Regions from separate parts of the Caproicibacterium lactatifermentans genome, predicted to be linked through region 1. Evidence: riboswitches for the same ligand, from Rfam matches in the RefSeq annotation. Region 1 holds a riboswitch; the other holds the start of a gene.
The links. Region 1 has a riboswitch for FMN ahead of GJQ69_RS08055 (ECF transporter S component). Riboswitches for the same ligand answer to the same signal wherever they lie in the genome.
Positions count from the first base shown of each region.

Region 2: linked by a shared signal. The riboswitch ahead of ribD (bifunctional diaminohydroxyphosphoribosylaminopyrimidine deaminase/5-amino-6-(5-phosphoribosylamino)uracil reductase RibD) and the one ahead of GJQ69_RS08055 (ECF transporter S component) in region 1 are both predicted to bind FMN.

Region 1 covers NZ_CP046051.1:1,637,401-1,645,390, reverse strand. The annotation lists gene rpsG (30S ribosomal protein S7) at 67-537, shown strand; gene fusA (elongation factor G) at 574-2,691, shown strand; gene tuf (elongation factor Tu) at 2,787-3,989, shown strand; gene GJQ69_RS08060 (CapA family protein) at 4,098-5,354, shown strand; FMN riboswitch at 5,395-5,532, shown strand; gene GJQ69_RS08055 (ECF transporter S component) at 5,609-6,250, shown strand; SAM riboswitch class I at 6,380-6,489, shown strand; gene metK (methionine adenosyltransferase) at 6,583-7,764, shown strand; gene GJQ69_RS08045 (hypothetical protein) at 7,856-7,990, shown strand, end outside.
Region 2 covers NZ_CP046051.1:853,728-861,717, reverse strand. The annotation lists gene gltX (glutamate--tRNA ligase) at 1-1,453, shown strand, start outside; gene GJQ69_RS04190 (glutamine--tRNA ligase/YqeY domain fusion protein) at 1,530-3,224, shown strand; FMN riboswitch at 3,374-3,489, shown strand; gene ribD (bifunctional diaminohydroxyphosphoribosylaminopyrimidine deaminase/5-amino-6-(5-phosphoribosylamino)uracil reductase RibD) at 3,666-4,754, shown strand; gene GJQ69_RS04180 (riboflavin synthase) at 4,754-5,404, shown strand; gene GJQ69_RS04175 (bifunctional 3,4-dihydroxy-2-butanone-4-phosphate synthase/GTP cyclohydrolase II) at 5,408-6,607, shown strand; gene ribH (6,7-dimethyl-8-ribityllumazine synthase) at 6,662-7,129, shown strand; gene GJQ69_RS04165 (O-antigen ligase family protein) at 7,224-7,990, opposite strand, start outside.

The sequences.
Region 1 (7,990 bases):
GCCTGACGGGAAGTTTTATTTTCGAGTACCGATGATATCATTTTAATTGTGAAGGAGGGAAGTAAAGTGCCAAGAAGAGGCAATATTGCGAAGCGGGACGTTCTGCCCGATCCAATGTATAATTCCAAATTAGTCACACGCCTTGTCAATAATATCATGATCGACGGTAAGAAGGGCGTTGCCCAGAAGATCGTTTATGGCGCTTTCGATATTATTAAAGAAAAAACCGGCAAGGAACCCCTGGAAGTCTTTGAGGCTGCCATGGAGAATGTTATGCCTTCGCTGGAAGTAAAAGCCCGCCGTGTTGGCGGCGCTACCTACCAAGTGCCTATGGAAGTGCGTCCTGAGCGGCGCCAGACACTGGGCCTGCGCTGGTTGACAACGTATTCCCGCCAGCGTTCCGAGCGCACAATGAAGGAGCGGCTTGCAGCTGAAATTATGGATGCTGTAAACGGCACCGGCGGCGCAGCCAAGAAGCGTGACGATACGCATAAGATGGCTGAGGCTAACCGCGCATTTGCTCATTACAGATGGTAATGCGGCAAGTTTGTGCCGAACGAATGGAGGAAAAGTATGCCTAGGCAGGTACCACTTGAAAAAACCCGTAATATCGGTATCATGGCACACATCGATGCCGGTAAAACGACTACGACCGAGCGTATCCTGTACTACACCGGTATTAACCATAAAATTGGTGAGGTACATGACGGCGCGGCCACAATGGACTGGATGGCTGAGGAACAGGAACGTGGTATTACCATTACTTCTGCTGCTACCACCTGTTTCTGGACCCACAGCAAATATTTTAACGAACCTGAAAAGAACAAAGATTATCGTATCAATATTATTGATACTCCCGGCCATGTTGACTTTACGGTTGAGGTGGAACGTTCCCTGCGTGTGCTGGACGGCTCTGTAACCGTTTTCTGTGCAAAGGGCGGCGTTGAGCCTCAGTCCGAAACCGTGTGGCGCCAGGCAGAACAATTTGGCGTGCCGCGCATGGCTTATGTCAACAAGATGGATATCATGGGCGCTAACTTCTACAGAGTTATCGACATGATGAAGGACCGTCTGCACTGTCACCCGGTGCCGATTCAGCTGCCAATTGGCGCTGAGGATACTTTCCATGGCATTATCGACCTGGTCACCATGAAGGCAGATGTCTATTATGATGATATGGGCAATGATATGCGTGTGGAAGAAATCCCTGCGGATATGCTTGAAAAGGCAAAACAATACCACACCGAGCTGTTGGAAGCGGTCGCCGAGCAGGATGACGCACTGATGGAGAAATATCTCTCCGGTGAAGAACTGACCCACGATGAAATCGTTTCTACACTGCGTAAAGCAACCATTGCCAACAAGCTGGTTCCGGTCACCTGTGGTACTTCTTACCGCAATAAGGGCGTACAGAAACTGCTGGATGCTATTATTGACTATATGCCGGCACCAACTGATGTTCCGGCTATCCGCGGCACCAATCCGGATACTGGTGAGGAAGAGGACCGCCATGCTTCTGATGATGAGCCTTTCTCTGCACTGGCGTTTAAGATTGCAACTGACCCGTTTGTCGGCAAACTGTGCTACTTCCGCGTTTACTCCGGTAAGCTGAACGCAGGCCAGACCGTGTATAACTCCACCAAGGACTGTGACGAACGTATTGGCCGTATCCTGCAGATGCACGCAAACCACCGTCAGGATTTGGAAACCGTGTATGCAGGTGATATCGCCGCTGCTATCGGTGTGAAAAACACTACGACCGGCGATACTCTGTGTGATGAAAAGCATCCGGTCGTGCTGGAATCCATGGACTTCCCGGACCCGGTTATCCGTGTTGCCATTGAGCCAAAGACAAAGGCTGGTCAGGAAAAGATGACTGTCGCTTTGGCAAAACTGGCTGAAGAAGACCCGACCTTTAAGGCTTATACCGATGAGGAAACCGGCCAGACCATTATCGCTGGCATGGGCGAACTTCATCTAGAAATCATTGTTGACCGCTTGATGCGTGAATTCCACGTGGAAGCGAATGTTGGCAAGCCGCAGGTCGCTTATAAAGAGACCGTTCGCAAGCCAGCTGATGTGGACTGCAAGTATGTTCGCCAGTCCGGTGGTAAAGGCCAGTACGGCCACGTTAAGATTCGTATATTCCCGAACCCCGGCAAGGGATACGAATTTGACAACGTCACCGTCGGCGGCTCTATCCCGAAGGAATATATCCCGGCTGTTGATACCGGTATCCAGGGTGCTATGCAGAGCGGCGTTGTCGCCGGCTACAATGTAGTCGATGTCAAGGTTGAGCTGTATGATGGTTCTTATCATGAAGTTGACTCCTCCGAGATGGCATTTAAGATTGCCGGTTCCATGGCATTTAAAGATGCTATGCGCAAGGCTGACCCGGTCATCATGGAGCCTGTCATGAAAGTTACCGTTACGGTTCCGGATGAGTATATGGGCGATGTTATCGGTGACCTGAACTCTCGCCGCGGCATGATTGGTGGCATGGATGCTATTAATGGTGCACAGCAGATTCATGCAATGGTCCCGCTGGCAGAGATGTTTGGCTATGCGACGGATATGCGTTCCAAAACGCAGGGTCGTGGCCAGTTCACCATGGAACCCGACCATTATGCCGAGGTACCGAAGAACATTTCTGAAAAGATTGTTTCCACTCGTACCAAGAAGGGCGAGTAAACGTAAATACTGCTTGATTTTTCCCTGTATTCTTGCTAAAATAAATTTGCGTTAAATAGGGAAACTGAACTGAAAAATAAAGGAGGATACTTCCAATGGCGAAGGAAAAATTCGACAGATCTAAGGCACACGTGAACATTGGTACCATCGGCCATGTTGACCATGGTAAAACAACCCTGACTGCTGCGATTACCAAGGTGCTTGCACTGAAAGGTGAAGCAAGCTTCAAGGATTATGCCAGCATCGATTCCGCTCCTGAAGAGCGTGAGCGCGGCATTACCATTAACACGGCTCATGTTGAGTACACCACAGATAAGCGTCACTACGCTCATGTTGACTGCCCCGGCCATGCTGACTATGTCAAGAACATGATTACCGGTGCTGCACAGATGGATGGTGCTATTCTGGTTGTTTCCGCTGCTGATGGCCCGATGCCGCAGACCCGTGAGCATATCCTGCTTGCCCGTCAGGTTGGTGTGCCTTATATCGTTGTCTATATGAACAAATGCGACCAGGTTGATGACCCTGAGTTGCTGGACCTTGTTGAAATGGAAATTCGTGACCTGCTCAACGAGTACGGCTTCCCGGGAGACACTACTCCAATCGTACGCGGTTCTGCACTGAAAGCTCTGGAGTGCGATTCCAAAGATATCAATGCACCGGAGTACAAGAGCATTGTTGACCTGATGAACATTGTCGATGACTACATCCCGACTCCTGACCGTAAGTCTGATCAGCCGTTCCTGATGCCTGTTGAAGACGTATTCACCATCACCGGCCGTGGTACTGTTGCTACTGGCCGTGTTGAGCGTGGTATGGCTAAAATCGGCGATGAAGTTGAAATCATCGGTCTGACTGATGAGCGTAAGAAGAGCGTTATCACCGGTCTGGAAATGTTCCGCAAAACTCTGGATTACGCAGAGGCTGGCGATAACATCGGTGCTCTGCTGCGTGGTATTCAGCGTGAAGACATCGAACGTGGACAGGTTATTGCAAAGCCTGGCACTATTCATCCGCATACCAAGTTCAGAGGTCAGGTTTATGTTCTGACTAAGGATGAAGGCGGCCGCCATACTCCTTTCTTCAACAACTACCGTCCGCAGTTCTATTTCCGTACAACTGATGTCACCGGCGTTATCTCTCTGCCGGAAGGCACTGAGATGTGCATGCCTGGCGATAACGTTGAAATGTCCGTTGAACTGATTGCCCCAATCGCTATTGAAAAGGGCCTCCGCTTCTCCATTCGTGAAGGCGGTCATACCGTTGGTTCCGGCGTTGTTTCCGACATCTGTGACTAATTTGTCTTTTACGGGTCCTGCCCTTTTGGGCAGGACCTTTTTTATTGCTTATTTTTGTTTTTCTGCTATACTTAGATACAATACAGCAGGAAAACAGGAGGAATGTGTATGCAAAAAGATAATCATGGTACACCACATCCAAAACACCGTTCCAGACGGTATCGTATGATGCGTAACCGCATCATTATAGTAACGTCCAGCGTATTGGTAATCTGCCTGCTGACAATGGGATTGGCTGCCCTTCTGCAGAACCTGCACCCCAAGACAGCAGCATCTTCGGGCAGCGGTTCCTCTGTTAGTGCATCATCTGCGAAGGCAGAAACAAAATCGTCACAAATTACCATTCTCGGTACAGGCGATGACTTGATTCACAGTTCCATTTATAAATCCTGCGCTACTTCTAGCGGCGGATACGATTTCCGTCCGGTCTATAAGCAAATCAAATCAAATGTTTCAGCGGCAAATGTCGCTTTTGTCAATCAGGAAACAGTCATGGCACCATCTGTTGGGGCACTGTCCGGCTATCCGTGCTTTAATTCTCCCACACAAGTTGGCGACGCACTGGTAGATACCGGATTTGACGTTATCAGCCAAGGCAACAACCATATGCTGGATATGGGACAAAAGGGACTGCTGGCCACATTGGACTACTGGAAAAGTAAAAAAGGAATTCAGGTCGTTGGTGCCTATCGCAACCAGGCTGACCTTGACAATATCCGTATTGTGGAGAAAAACGGCATTAAAACAGCATGGATTGGTGTTGTGGAAATGACGAATGATATTTCGCTGCCGTCCGACAGCCCGATGAAGATTGTCTACACTTCCCAGCGCGATGAGATTAAAAAACTGATTACAAAGGCACGTTCTTTGGCAGATGTTGTTGTAGTTTCAGCCCATTGGGGGGAAGAAGACCAGTATACTCTTTCGGATACCGAGAAAAAGCTGGGACAAGATATGGTGGACTGGGGCGCGGACGTTATTTTAGGAAATCACCCGCATGTTTTGCAGCAGCTGACCACGCTGACACGCAAAAGTGACGGTGCGGTGTGTCCAGTCATGTACGCGTTCGGCAACCTGATTTCCACGCAGCGCAAATCCCAAAATCTGGTCAGCGGCCAGCTGACAGTAACCTATAAAAAAGATGAAAAGGGAAAAGTCACATTCTCCGGCATGAAATTTAAGCCTTCAGTTACGTACTACGAGGCGGGCGGACAAAATGTCCATGTTGTCATGCTGAAAGACTTTTCAAATGCCATGGCGCAGAAGAGCCGGACATGGGAAATCACCAGCGGTGAATTTACACCGAATTATGCGAAAAAGGTCGTTAATAAGAGTATTCCACAAAAATATCAGGATTGGACTTGACAATTCCTGCAAATATTCATATACTTAGTAATAGAATTGAATAATTCTTCGGGGCGGGGTGTGATTCCCCACCGGCGGTGATGCAGCAGATGCTGTTAGCCCGCGAGCGGTCGTCAAACCGCAAGATTCTGGTGAGATTCCGGAGCCGACGGTATAGTCCGGATGGTAGAAGATATGGAAAGAACTGCGCCCCTGTGCCGTTTTGTGCACTGGGGCGCTTTTTAAATCCATTCCATGTCTCAAAAGGAGAAATTATGGCGACACAAACGCAAGCTACTACCCTGAAAAAAACAGCAAAATTGACCAGCACACGCAGCATTGCCGTCATTGGCATTTTAGGGGCGCTGTCAGCCGTTGTTATGGCGTTCGAGTTCCCGCTGCCGTTCCTTCCGGCGTTTTACAAATTGGACTTCAGTGAAGTTCCGGTACTGTTGGGTGGTTTTGCACTTGGCCCCGCTGCTGCAGCCGTGATAGAAGCCATGAAAGTTATTCTGCATATGCTGATTGGCGGCGGCTCACAGACAGCCGGCATTGGTGAACTGGCGAACTTTATCATTGGATGCTCACTGGTCGTACCGGCAGCTCTCATTTACCGCTACCATAAAGCACGGAAAACAGCGGTTGTCGGCATGGGTGTCGGCACAGTGCTGATGGCAGTTGTCGGCGGACTGATGAACGCATTCCTGCTGCTGCCGATTTACGCAGCCGCTTTCCATATGCCGCTGAATGCTATTATCGGGATGGGCACAAAAATCAACGCGAGCATCAACAACATGACAACATTCGTTTTGTTCGCTACAACACCGCTGAACCTGATTAAGGCGGTATTGGTGTCCATTATTACATTTGCGCTGTACAAATATGTCAGCCCGGTGCTGCATGGCCGCAGGCGCTGAAATACAGAAAATTCTTTTTAGGTAAAAACAGGAGTTTGTCGCTTTTTTAGACAAATTCCTGTTTTTGTTTATTTACGCTGTCGGGCGGCTATGCTATACTAGCAGGCGTAAACAAAAACTACATATCACCCCTTATCAAGAGTGGCGGAGGGAACAGGCCCGATGATGTCCGGCAACCCGCGCAGCCCGTTTTGGCTGGGTAGGGTGCCAAATCCTGCGGTGAAGCCGATAGATGAGGTATCGAGAGATAAACGCTGTCCGCATTTCACCGGGCTGCGTTTTTTTGTTAGTCCGCCGCAGATAGGGGGAATTTACACAGGAGGCTTTTTTCTATGGCAAAGCATTTCTTTACATCTGAATCCGTTACCGAAGGGCACCCCGACAAGGTCTGTGACCAGATTGCAGATGCCATTCTGGATGATATTATTGCCAAAGACCCGCAGGCACATGTTGCCTGTGAAGTAACAGCCTGTACGGGTATTGTGCACGTTATGGGCGAAATTTCCACGGAGTGCTATGTGGACATTCCCGCTACCGTACGCCGTGTTGTTAACGAGATTGGTTACAACAATCCGGCTTATGGTTTTGACGGCGACACCTGCGGCGTGCTGACCTCCATTGATGCACAGTCCCCGGATATTGCAATGGGTGTTGACCAGTCCTATGAAGTAAAAAATGGCGCTTCCGATGCGGATGACCTCATTGGTGCGGGCGACCAAGGTATGATGTTTGGCTATGCCTGTGACGAAACGAAGGAAAAAATGCCGCTTGCCATTTCTTTGGCACACAAGCTGGCAAAGAAGCTGGCCGCTGTGCGTAAAGATGGCAGTATTTCATATCTGCGTCCAGATGGAAAAACACAGGTTACCGTTGAATATGACGGGGACACACCGGTGCGTGTGGATGCAGTGGTTCTTTCTACACAGCATGACCCGGATGTCACACTGGAACAGATTCGGAAAGATATGATTGAAAAGGTCATTAAGGCGACAATTCCAGCAAAATGGCTGGATGAAAATACAAAGTATTACGTCAATCCGACCGGCCGTTTTGTTATCGGCGGCCCGGTCGGCGACTCCGGACTGACTGGCCGCAAGATTATTGTGGATACCTACGGCGGATATGGCCGTCACGGCGGCGGTGCTTTCTCCGGCAAGGACCCGACGAAGGTTGACCGCTCAGCAGCATATGCTGCACGCTGGGTGGCAAAGAATATCGTTGCCGCCGGTCTGGCAAAGCGCTGCGAGGTACAGCTGGCCTACGCAATTGGTGTGGCGCATCCGGTATCTATCATGGTAGAAACATTCGGTACTTCTTCCTATACCAATGAGCAGCTGGCTGCGGCGGTCGAAAAAGTCTTTGACCTGCGTCCGGCAGCGATTATCCGTACACTGGACCTGCGTAAGCCGATTTACTGCAAGCTGGCAAGCTATGGCCAGATGGGCCGTGAGGACCTCGGCGTTTCGTGGGAAAAGACTAACCGTGCGGACGAGTTGAAGAAAGCGCTGGTCTAAAGGTTCCCATTCGTTAAAAATATTCTGCTGTGCCAAAATAAAGTGCGCAGTCCATCACCTCTTTGCATATTCTGTAAAGAGGTGATTTTTTATGGGCGCAGGTCAGGTAATTATTATTTTGTTGGCTGTTCTGGGCCTGTGTGCCCTGATGCAGCTGATGTTGCATATGCTGTACCGCTCTGGCAAAGATTTTGGCACACTGGTACTGGTACTGCATCTTTCTGGG
Region 2 (7,990 bases), 780 kb from region 1:
GACCCGCTTTGCACCAAGCCCCACTGGTTTTATGCACGTGGGAAACCTGCGCACTGCCCTGTTTGAATATCTGATTGCAAAGTCACAGGGTGGCACCTTCGTTCTTCGGATAGAAGACACGGACCAGGAACGTTTCGTGGAAGGTGCCACGGACGTTATTTATCATACACTGCAGCAGGTAGGCCTGCAGCACGACGAGGGCCCAGACGTCGGCGGCCCTTACGGTCCCTATGTGCAAAGCCAGCGCAAAAACATCTACCTGCCCTATGCGCAGCAGCTAGTAAAAGAAGGAAAAGCATACTACTGTTTCTGCAGCAAAGAACGTCTGGCTACCCTGCATGATGAAAACGGTCTGGGCGGCTATGACCGCCACTGCCGCAACCTGCCCCAGGCAGAAGTGCAGCAGCTCCTGCAGTCCGGCAAGCCATGGGTCATTCGACAGAAAATGCCGCTGGAAGGCAGCACCTCCTTTACGGACAGCGTGTTTGGCACCATCACCATTGAGAACAGCGAGCTGGAGGACCAGATTCTAATTAAGTCAGACGGATACCCGACCTACAACTTTGCCAATGTCATTGACGACCACCTGATGCACATTACGCATGTGGTGCGCGGCTGTGAATACCTGACTAGTACACCAAAGTACAATCTGCTGTATGAAGCCTTTGGCTGGCAGGTGCCAACATATATCCATCTGCCGCTGATTATGGGCCACAACCCGGACGGTAGCACCAGCAAGCTTTCTAAGCGCCATGGCTCCACCGGTTTTGCCGATTTGGTCAAAGAAGGCTACTTGCCGAAGGCAATCATCAATTATATTGCTCTGCTCGGCTGGGCTCCAAAGGACACGCAGGAACTGTTTACCCTTCCCGAACTGGAAAAAGCGTTCTGCATTGACGGTATCAGCAAAAGTCCGGCTATCTTTGATTATGACAAGCTTGCGTGGATGAACGGCGAGTATATTAAGAAAATGCCAAAAGAAACCTTTATTCAGAAATCCATGCCTTACTTCCGCGAGGTATTCGGAGATGCTGAAAAGGACTGGACCATTCTGGCGGATATGCTGCAGCCGCGTGTGACTCGGCTGCCGGAGATTCCAGGAATGCTTGCTTTCTTCAAAGAACTGCCGCAGTATGATGCTGACCTGTTCATCAACAAAAAGAGCAAAGCAACCATGGACAACGCCCCCGTTATGCTGAAGGCCGCACTGGAGGACCTGACTGCCCTTTCTGACTGGAGTGTGGATTCCCTGCACAGCAACCTGCTGAAGCTTGCCAAAACACTGGGTGTAAAGAATGGTACTCTGCTGTGGCCTGTGCGCATCGCGGCGGCCGGTCAAAAGGTAACCCCCGGCGGTGCCATGGAGATTCTCTCCCTGCTGGGAAAGGAAGAATCTTTGCGGCGGCTGCAGGCCGGCTTTGAAAAAGCAGAAGCGGCAAAAACGACTGCTTGATTTTACAGCAAACTGCCTATCCTATATAAGTATATAAAAATAATGGACAGGCGGGCAAAATACAGGAGGAACTTTCATGAGTGAAACCAATGAAACCCGCCCTGCCGAAGAAACAGGCAGCGGCAATTTCATTCATACCTTTATTACAGAAGACATTGCAAAAAACGGCCGCTTTGCCGGACAGCGTGTACACACCCGCTTTCCGCCGGAACCGAACGGCTATCTGCATATTGGTCATGCCAAAGCGATTTGCGTGGATTTCGGCACCGCAGAAAAATTTTGCGGTCTGTGCAACCTGCGCATGGATGACACCAACCCGACCAAAGAGGGCACCGAATATGTCAACGCTATTCAGGAGGATATCCACTGGCTTGGCTTTGATTGGGGCAGCCGCTTCCATTATGCTTCCGACTACTTTGACACGATGTATGAACTGGCCGTTAAGCTGATTCAAAAGAGTCTCGCCTATGTGTGTGAACTGACACCGGAGCAGATGCACGAAAACCGCGGTGACTTGACACATCCAGCAGTCAGCCCATACCGGGACCGCCCAACAGCGGAGAATCTGGACCTGTTTGCCCGCATGAAGGCCGGCGAGTTTGAGGACGGCCGTATGACACTGCGCGCAAAAATCGACCTCACCTCCGGCAACTTTAACCTGCGTGATCCTGTGCTGTACCGCATCAACCATATGCCCCACCACCGCACCGGCGGCAAGTGGTGCATTTACCCCATGTATGACTTTGCCCACCCGATTGAGGACGCCATTGAGGGCATCACCCACTCCCTGTGCACACTGGAGTTTGAGGACCACCGTCCATTGTACGAATGGGTGATTAACAACATCGACCTGCCGGCAAAACCGCGTCAGATTGAGTTTGCCCGTCTGGGCATTAATAATACCGTTATGAGCAAGCGTAAACTGCGCAAGCTAGTGGAGGGCAACTATGTAACCGGCTGGGACGACCCCCGTATGCCCACCCTGTGCGGCCTGCGCCGCCGTGGCTTTACGCCGGCCTCTATTCGCACTTTCTGCGAACGCATCGGCGTTTCTAAGGTAAATTCCACTGTAGAGTATGGTTTCCTGGAACACTGCCTGCGTGAAGACCTGAACCAAACGGCACAGCGCACCATGGCGGTTCTGCACCCGATTAAGCTGGTGCTGACTAACTACCCTGCCGACAAAACGGAAACCTTTGAGATGGAAAATAACCCGGAGCGTCCGCAGGATGGCTCCCATACTGTTACGTTTTCCCGTGAGTTGTGGATAGAAGCGGGCGATTTTCTGGAAATGCCGGTTAAAGGTTATCGCCGGCTTTTCCCTGGGAATGAAGTTCGTTTGAAGGCCGCCTACATTGTGCGCTGCACCGGCTGTGAAAAGGCGGAAGACGGCAGCGTTACAACCGTATATGCTGAGTATGACCCTGCTACCCGCGGCGGAGATACGCCGGACGGCCGCAAGGTGCGCGGCACAATCCACTGGGTAGATGCTAAAAACTGTGCCGATGCGGAAATCCACCTGTACGGCAGCCTGTTTACAGTACCGGAGCCGGAACAGGAGGACGACTTCTTAAAAGTTTTGAATCCGTCTTCTCTGGAAGTACTGCCGAACTGCAAAGTGGAACCCACCCTGCAGCAGGCAGACGCAAAGACACCGTTCCAGTTTATGCGGGAGGGATATTTCTGCTTTGATAAGGATTCCACCCCGCAGCACATGGTCTTTAACCGTTCTGTTTCTTTGAAGGACAGCTTTAAGCCGCGTAAAAAATAAAATCCTTTTGGCGCCCCGGCCGGATTTTGTGTGGCTTTCGGGGCGCTTTTTGCACATTCCTATGGAATTATATTCTTTTTTCAAAAAATTATATTGACATTTTCACAAAGATTGTCTATACTATAACATAGTTCAACAAACTGAATAGGTAAAATCTTCAGGGCAGGGTGCAATTCCCTATCGGTGGTAAAGCCCACGAGCCGCAAGGCATGATTTGGTGAAATTCCAAAGCCGGCAGTAAAAGTCTGAATAAAAGAAGAGTAAAGCTGTGTGAAAATAGGTCTGCCTGTATTTCATACGTTTATTTGTCCTGGAATGCGCTGTCATTCCAGGACTTTTTTGTATGTGCCGCAGCAGGATATCCTTGCACGCCGTCAAAAACTGTCATACCCTGAATGGTCAATTCTATTCAGGGCATTTTTATACATGAGGTGATTTTTCATGACGGATGAAGCGTATATGCGTTTGGCCCTTTCCCTTGCCAAAAAAGGCAGTGGAAAAGTGGACCCGAACCCAATGGTCGGCGCCGTTATTGTAAAAGACGGGCGCATCATTGGGCAGGGATTCCACCAAAAGTACGGCGGGCTGCACGCCGAGCGCAACGCGCTGGCTGACTGCACAGAATTGGCCAGCGGCGCAACCCTTTATGTCACACTGGAACCCTGCTGTCACTGGGGCAAAACACCACCCTGTACGGACGCGGTTATTCAAAACGGCATTCGCCGCGTGGTGGTCGGCTCCCCTGACCCGAACCCGTTGGTAGGCGGAAAGGGTGTGCGCATTCTGCGGGAACACGGCATTTCGGTAACGGAAGGCGTCCTTCGGGAAGAATGTAACCAGCTCAACGAACCATTTTTCTATTTCATTCAACATCATGTTCCTTATGGTATTTTAAAGTATGCCATGACTATGGACGGAAAAATAGCAACTGCGACCAGCCTTTCCAAGTGGATTACTGGAGAAGAAGCCCGCGAGCAGGTTCATCGGGACCGGAACCGCTATACGGTCATTTTAGTGGGTGTCGGCACTGTGCTGGCGGACGACCCACTGCTGACCTGCCGACTGCCGGAGGGCGGACAAAATCCAGTGCGCGTCATCTGTGATACACATCTGCGCACACCGCTCACCGCAAAGGTGGTGACAACAGCCGGTCAGGTCCCCACACTGCTGGCAACCTGCTGTGCGGACACGCAACGACAGGAGCCCTATCGCAAAGCCGGGTGTGAAATCTTACAGATACCGAAAAAAAACAGTCATGTGGACCTTGCCCAGCTGATGCAGGAGCTGGGTCGACGAAAATTGGACAGCGTTATTGTAGAGGGCGGTGCGGAACTAAATTGGTCCGCCCTGCAAAGCGGCATCATAGAGAAAGTACAGGCATATATCGCGCCAAAGCTTTTCGGCGGTGCCGCCGCAAAATCCCCCATTGGCGGTACGGGCGCTGCTTCACCGCAGGACGCCGTCCGTCTCTCCCCGCCCACGATTACCCGTCTGGGTGATGACCTGCTGCTGGAAAGCCGGGTGCTGTGATGTTTACAGGAATCATTGAAGAAGTGGGTACTGTACAGGCTATCCGACAGGGTGCCGCTTCCGCATCCCTGACAATCCGCGCAGACAAAGTGCTGCAGGGCAGCCATCTGGGCGACAGCATTGCAGTAAACGGCGTTTGTCTGACCGTAACCGCCCTGTCCCCTACCACCTTTACGGCAGACGCTGTACATGAAACCATGAACCGCACTTCTTTCCATCTGCTGCATCACGGCAGTCCAGTTAATCTGGAACGTGCCATGGCTGCAAACGGACGCTTCGGCGGGCACTTGGTGACAGGCCATGTGGATGGCACCGGAACAGTAACTTCTGTATCCCGTGACGACAACGCTGTCTGGTACACCATTCGTGCTGGGAACGAGCTTCTGCGGTATATTGTGGAGAAAGGTTCCATCACCGTGGACGGTATCAGCCTGACCGTAGCCAATGTGACAGGCACTGATTTTTCCATTTCCGTCATTCCTTTTACAACGGCACATACGACGCTGCAGTACCTGCGGCGCGGCAGTACCGTTAATTTGGAAACCGATATCATCGGGAAGTATACAGAAAAATTTTTGAACCTTTCCCCACCCAACCACTCCCACAAAAATATAGTTTACCAGGATTTGAAATACAGAATGGAGGATTAACGTATGTTTGAGTTCAGCACGATTGAAGAAGCACTGGAAGATTTGAAACAGGGAAAGCTTATCTTAGCCACAGACGACCCGGACCGGGAAAACGAGGGTGATCTAATTTGTGCAGCCCAGTTTGCGACAACTGAAAACGTGAATTTTATGGCTTCTCATGCCAAAGGGCTCATCTGTATGCCCATGAGCAACGAGATATGCGATAAACTGCTGCTGCCGCAGATGGTCAGCAACAACACCGACAACCATGAAACCGCTTTCACAGTGTCCATTGACCATGTCAGCACCACCACCGGTATTTCTGCCGAGGAGCGTGGCATAACTGCCCGCAAATGTGTGGAAGACGATGTTCATCCGGAAGACTTCCGCCGCCCAGGCCATATGTTCCCGCTGCGTGCCAAAAAAGGCGGCGTGCTGGAACGCAGCGGTCACACGGAAGCAACCGTAGACCTGCTGCGCCTTGCTGGCCTGAAACAGTGCGGCTTGTGCTGTGAAATTATGCGTGAGGACGGCACCATGATGCGTACCGCCGAACTGAAGAAAATGGCACAAAAATGGGGCATTAAATTTATTACCATTAAAGCACTGCAGGACTACCGCAAAAAGCACGATAAGTTGGTTGAGTGCGTTGCAAAGGCAAAACTGCCCACTAAGTACGGCAACTTTGTAGCCTACGGCTATGTCAATGAATTAAATGGAGAACATCATGTGGCGCTGGTAAAGGGTGACATTGGCGACGGCAAGAACCTGCTGTGCCGCGTTCATTCCGAGTGCCTGACCGGAGATGCCTTTGGTTCGGCCCGCTGTGACTGTGGCCAGCAGCTGGCCGCCGCCATGCAGATGATTGAGCAGGAAGGCCGCGGTATTCTTCTGTATATGCGGCAGGAAGGACGCGGTATTGGCCTTATCAACAAGCTGCGTGCCTACGAACTGCAGGACCAAGGTATGGATACTGTGGAGGCAAACCTCGCCCTCGGTTTTGCCAGTGACCTGCGTGAATACTATATCGGCGCGCAAATCCTGCAGGACCTCGGCGCAAAGACGTTGCGCCTGCTGACCAACAACCCGGACAAGGTTTATCAGCTGGAAGACTACGGTATGAAAATCATCGAACGAGTGCCAATACAGATTCCTGCAAACCACTATGACCTATTCTACCTGCAGACGAAAGAAAAAAAGATGGGCCATATTCTCAACTACTGAACTTTATGAAAAGAACGGTGCGATAAAGTAAAGATATAAAAGGAGATCTGCATCATGCGTACTTTAGAAGGAAAACTGGTATCGGAACACATCAAGGTCGGTATTGTCGCTTCCCGTTTCAATGAACTAATTACCAACAAGCTGATTGGCGGCGCACTGGATGGTCTGAAACGTCACAATGTAAATGACAATGATATTGACCTTGCGTGGGTACCCGGCGCATTTGAAATTCCGCTGATTGCTTCCAAAATGGCAACCAGCGGCCGCTATGAAGCCGTTATCTGTTTGGGCGCCGTTATCCGCGGCAGCACCAGCCACTATGATTATGTCTGCAGTGAGATGTCCAAAGGAATCGCGCAGGTATCCCTTTCCAGCGGTATTCCGGTAATGTTTGGTGTGCTGACAACGGAAAACCTGGAGCAGGCGCTGGAGCGTGCCGGTTCCAAGGCCGGCAACAAGGGCTTTGAGTGCGCCAGCGGTGCCATTGAGATGGTTAACCTGATTCGGGAACTGAAAGCCTAACTTCCAAAAAACAGCAAAAAAGCGATGCATCTGTTTTAGAAAGCAGATACATCGCTTTTTATTAGCTGCAGGCAGGTCTGAAGACCCGTCTTCTTTACTGATAATACTTTACGGTCCGCGGTGACTGGTGGTAATAGCTGTGGGATACGGACAGCGAAGTCTGACGGTTCCTCTGCAGCGAAACGCCCGTGGCAGAGAACAAAATAAAGAACAGCATACCTGTCTGCGTCCAGGAAATTGTCACATCTGTGCAGCCGTGTACTAATGTCATAATGAGTACAGTCAAAAACAGCAGGTCTGCATTGCAGGCCCGACGGCCACGAATACGGCGGATAATGCCACGCAGATAATACCAGCCGAAAATCAGCATCACTGCACTGCCCAGAATACCAAAATCCAGCAGACAGTCAAGGTACAGGTTATGGCAGTGATATGTGGGATAGGTACCAAATAAATCATGCACTATGCTATAGGCACGCATTCCGCGGCCAAACAGAGGTGTCTGCAGAATGCCGGAAACAGCTCCGTGCCAAATAGACAGGCGCTGATCCGTTGTATAAGAGATTGCCTCTGTGCGGGGGAACAGTGCCGGCACCACCTTGTTGACTGCAAAGAAAGCCACCAGCACGATACCGTACAGGCCAGCCAATTTGCGGCGGTGCTTGCACAGCAGAAAGACAAAAATACCACAGGACACAGCCGCCAGCGCCGACATGGAACCACACAGATACAGTCCCAGCATGTTTACACCCAACAGGACCGTGTACATGGACAACGCACGGCGGTTGCGCAGGGCACGGTACAGAATGATTGCCACCGTAAACTCAATCATCATGCCGAAATAGTTTGCGTTATTAAAGA